2 regions of the Streptomyces sp. NPDC088097 genome follow, and region 2 is predicted to be linked to the other one. Evidence: riboswitches for the same ligand, from Rfam matches in the RefSeq annotation. Region 2 holds a riboswitch; the other holds the start of a gene.
The links. A riboswitch is a leader RNA that binds a small molecule or an ion and turns the genes downstream of it on or off. The one in region 2 is predicted to bind S-adenosylmethionine.
Positions count from the first base shown of each region.

Region 1: another riboswitch for S-adenosylmethionine. It lies ahead of ACIOD1_RS19950 (aminotransferase class V-fold PLP-dependent enzyme); the one in region 2 lies ahead of thrC (threonine synthase).

Region 1 is NZ_JBIUTJ010000006.1:87,573-89,766, forward strand. Features, by position in the region: gene ACIOD1_RS19950 (aminotransferase class V-fold PLP-dependent enzyme) at 1-1,364, opposite strand, end outside; SAM riboswitch class IV at 1,587-1,703, opposite strand; gene trpD (anthranilate phosphoribosyltransferase) at 1,811-2,194, opposite strand, start outside.
Region 2 is NZ_JBIUTJ010000001.1:1,178,179-1,180,372, forward strand. Features, by position in the region: gene thrC (threonine synthase) at 1-1,194, opposite strand, end outside; SAM riboswitch class I at 1,188-1,347, opposite strand; gene ACIOD1_RS05415 (glucosyl-3-phosphoglycerate synthase) at 1,535-2,194, shown strand, end outside.

The sequences.
Region 1 (2,194 bases), on a different contig from region 2:
CGGCCCTCTTCGGTGCGGTACTGCCACTGGGCGCCGTCCGCGACGAGTTCCTTGACCGCCCGCAGGAAGCGCTCGACGTGCTCGTCGGGGGTGCCGGCGCCGAAGCTCACGCGGATCGCGTTCAGCGAGCGCTCGCCCGGGGCCGCCTCGGGCGCTCCGCACTCGCCCGGCTCCTGCGGCTCGCTGCCGAGGAGGGTGCGGACGAGGGGGTGCGCGCAGAAGAGGCCGTCGCGGACGCCGATGCCGTACTCGGCGGACAGCGCGGCGGCGAAGTGGGAGCTGTTCCAGCCGTCGACCACGAAGGAGATGACGCCGACGCGCGGCGCGTCGTCCCCGAAGAGGGACAGCACGCGCACGGCCGGGACCTCGGCGAGGCCCGCGCGCACCTCGGCGATGAGCCGGTTCTCACGGGCGACCAGGTTCTCGAACCCGGCCTCCTTCAGGGCGCGGCAGGCGGAGGCGATGGAGTAGACGCCGATGACGTTCGGGGAGCCGGCCTCGTGACGGGCGGCGGTGGTGTGCCACTCGACTTCGACGCCGCCGTCCTCGCGACGGGCCACCTTGCGGGAGGCGCCGCCCCCGGCCAGGTACGGCTCGGCCTGCTGGAGCCAGTCGGCGCGGCCGGCGAGGACGCCGGAGCCAAAGGGCGCGTACAGCTTGTGTCCCGAGAAGGCGATCCAGTCGACGTCCAGCTCGCGCACGGAGACGGCGTGGTGGGGGGCCAACTGGGCGGCGTCCAGGACGATCCGCGCGCCGTGGGCGTGCGCGGCGGCGGTCAGCTCCTTGACCGGCCACAGTTCGCCGGTGACGTTGGAGGCGCCGGTGACGCAGACCAGCGCCGGCCCGTACGGCTCACGGTCGGCGAGCGCCCGCTCCAGCGTGGCCACGGCCTCGGCCGGGGTGCGGGGGGCGTTGAGGTAGGTGACCCGGGCGTCGGTCCACGGCAGGAGCGAGGCGTGGTGCTCGGTCTCGAAGACGAAGACCTGGCAGTCGGCCGGCAGCGCGGCGGCGAGCAGGTTCAGCGAGTCGGTCGTGGACCGGGTGAAGACCACCTGGTCGGAGGGCCGGCAGTCGAGGAACTCGGCGACCGTGACACGGCTCTGCTCGAAGAGGTCGGTGGACAGCTGCGAGAGGTAGCCGGCGCCGCGGTGGACGCTGCCGTAGTACGGGGCGTACGCGGCGACGTCGTCCCAGACCCGCTGGAGGGCCGGCGCGCTGGCCGCGTAGTCGAGGGCGGCGTAGGTGACCTCGCCACCGGTGACGAGCGGGACGGTGACGTCACGGCCGAGGACCGCCAGCGGCTCGGCACAGGCGGGGTCGGCGGCGGTCACGGGGGCGGCGGCGGCGTTCAGGGTCGTGGACATGGCGGTATCTCCCGGCGGGGCAGAGGGGAATGGCTTCGGTGTGCCCGTACGCGGGTACGACGGCTCGACGGCCGGACGGCGTACGGGAATTGCCTCGGAATGGTGTGGGGGTACACGAAAGTGACCCTGATCCGAGGGTTGAAGAAGGGGCTGGGAGCCCTATCGCATTCGCTTGCTCACGGAAAACGCTCCTCGAGAGACCAGGACCCCTGGTGTTCGAGGGATCCGCGCTTGCCGTAGACCTCACTGCCTACGGCCTGGTCATCACCCGGGGCACCCCGCCACGGAAGGAGGGTTGCCGGACAGCAAGCCGGGGCCTAAACGCTGTCACTCGTGACCTGCCGAGAATCCTGCCACAAGATCGGCGGAGCGCAAGACCCCGGTCCACGATGTGGACCGGGGTCTTCGTCCGCGCGGCGCCGCCGGCCGCCGGGGCCGGAGACGGCCTACCGCTGGGTGGCGGCCACCCAGCGCTCCAGCGCCGCCTGTGCGGAACCCGAGTCGATGGATTCCGCCGCCCGGACGACGCCCGCCGCGAGCTGCTCCTCCAGCGAGCCCGCGCCCGGGTCCAGCGCCACGAGGGCCGCCGCCGAGTTCAGCAGGACGGCGTCCCGGACGGGCCCGGTTTCGCCCGCCAGCAGGCGGAGGGCGACGTCCGCGTTGTACGAGGCGTCCTCGCCGCGCAGCCGCGACACGTCCACGAGCGGGATCCCGATGTCGCGCGGGTCGAACGGCAGCTCCGTCACAGTGCCCTCGCGGACCCACCACACCGTCGAGGTGGCGGTGGTGGTCAGCTCGTCCATGCCGTCGTCGCCGCGGAAGACCAGCGC
Region 2 (2,194 bases):
GTTCAGGATCACCGTGGTCAGCGCCGGGTCCAGCTGCCCGTTCTCGACCAGCTTCTTCGTCACGCCGACGGTCACACCGCCCGCGGTCTCCGCGAAGATGCCCTCGGTCTGCGCCAGGATCTTGATCGCCTCGACGACCTGCTCGTCGTTGACGTCCTCGACGTAGCCGCCGGTGCGCCGCGCGATGTCCAGGACGTACGGGCCGTCGGCCGGGTTGCCGATCGCCAGGGACTTGGCGATGGTGTTCGGCTTCTGCGGGCGGACGACCTCGTGGCCGGCCTTGAAGGCGGTGGAGACCGGGGAGCAGCCCTCGGCCTGGGCGCCGAAGATCTTGTAGGGCTTGTCCTCGACCAGGCCGAGCTTGATCAGTTCCTGCAGACCCTTGTCGATCTTCGTCAGCTGGGAGCCGGACGCGATCGGGATGACGATCTGGTCGGGCAGCTGCCAGCCGAGCTGCTCGCAGATCTCGTACGCCAGGGTCTTGGAGCCCTCGCCGTAGTACGGGCGCAGGTTGACGTTGACGAAGCCCCAGCCCTCGCCCAGCGGGTCGCCGATGAGCTCCGAGCAGAAGCGGTTGACGTCGTCGTAGTTGCCCTCGATGCCGACCAGGTCGCCACCGTAGACACCGGCCATGACGACCTTGCCCTGCTCCAGGTCGTGCGGGATGAACACGCAGGAGCGGAAGCCGGCGCGGGCCGCCGCGGCGCCGACGGCGCCGGCCAGGTTGCCCGTGGAGGAGCAGGACAGGGTGGTGAAGCCGAAGGCGCGGGCGGCCTCGACGGCGATGGCCACGACGCGGTCCTTGAAGGAGTGCGTCGGGTTGCCGGAGTCGTCCTTGACGTACAGCTTGCCGGTGAAGCCCAGCTCCTTGGCCAGGTTGGCCGCGTCCACGAGCTTGGTGAAGCCGGGGTTCAGGCTGGGCTTGGAGGCCACGTCGGCGGGGACGGGCAGCAGCGGCGCGTAGCGCCAGATGTTGTTCGGGCCGGCTTCGATCGCCGCGCGCAGCGCCTCGGGGTCACCGGTGGGAAGGTCGTAGGACACTTCCAGCGGTCCGAAACACTCGGCGCACGCAAAGATGGGGCCGAGCTCGAAGCGGGTGCCGCACTCGCGACAGGAAAGACCGTTGGCGGGTCCGAGGTCAACAGAGGTGGGAACAGTCTGTGCAGCCATGATGGCGAGGCCCTTTCTCCTCATCTTCCCCATGGCGCACTTCGCCATGAGACGGAATTGGCACCTTCCCTAGTCGGGGACCTCGCGGGAGTGCGTCCGAAAAACGCATCGCGAGAACCGACTGGAGGGTTGCCGGGGCTTCAACGGGCCGTGTCCCTCTGCCCCTCTGGATGAGCGGTATGGCACCGGACACACGCGCTCTGTGGCGCGCCGGTGCGTTTGTGTGCGGGACCCCCCGGCATGCGGCGGGCCTTCGCGTTGTTCAAGACTGTAACCGAAGGGACGGGCGGTTGAGACAGACGTCCGAACCGCGAGATGGATCACATTTCCGTCCAAACCCTCTACGCCGCAGGGAGTGCTCAGAGTGCTGGATGAGGTGGAGCGCTGGCTGGCCGACCGCTCCTGGTCCGCCGCCGATCGACCGCTCGACCAGTTGCTCGACCGGAAACGGGCCACCGGGACGACGGTCAGCGTGGTGCTGCCCGCGCTCGACGAGGAGGCCACGGTCGGGCAGATCGTGGAGGTGATCCGGCGCGATCTGATCGAGGGCCCGCCCACCCCGCTCGTGGACGAGCTGGTCGTGATCGACTCGGGCTCCACGGACCGGACGGCGAAGGTCGCGGCCGAGGCCGGGGCCCGCGTGGTGCACCGCGACGAGATCCTCCCGAGGATCCCGGCGGTGCCCGGCAAGGGCGAGGTGCTGTGGCGCTCGCTGCTCGCCACCGACGGGGACGTGGTCTGCTTCGTGGACGCCGACCTGCGGGACTTCTCGGCCTCCTTCGTGTCCGGCATCGTCGGCCCGCTGCTGACCGATCCGCAGGTCCAGTTCGTCAAGGCCATGTACGACCGCCCGCTCGGCGACGCCCCGGGCCAGGGCGGCCGGGTCACCGAGCTGGTGGCCCGCCCGCTGCTCAACCTGCACTGGCCGCAGCTGGCCGGTTTCGTGCAGCCGCTGGGGGGCGAGTACGCCGTACGCCGTTCCCTGCTGGAGCGGCTGCCGTTCCCCGTCGGGTACGGGGTGGAG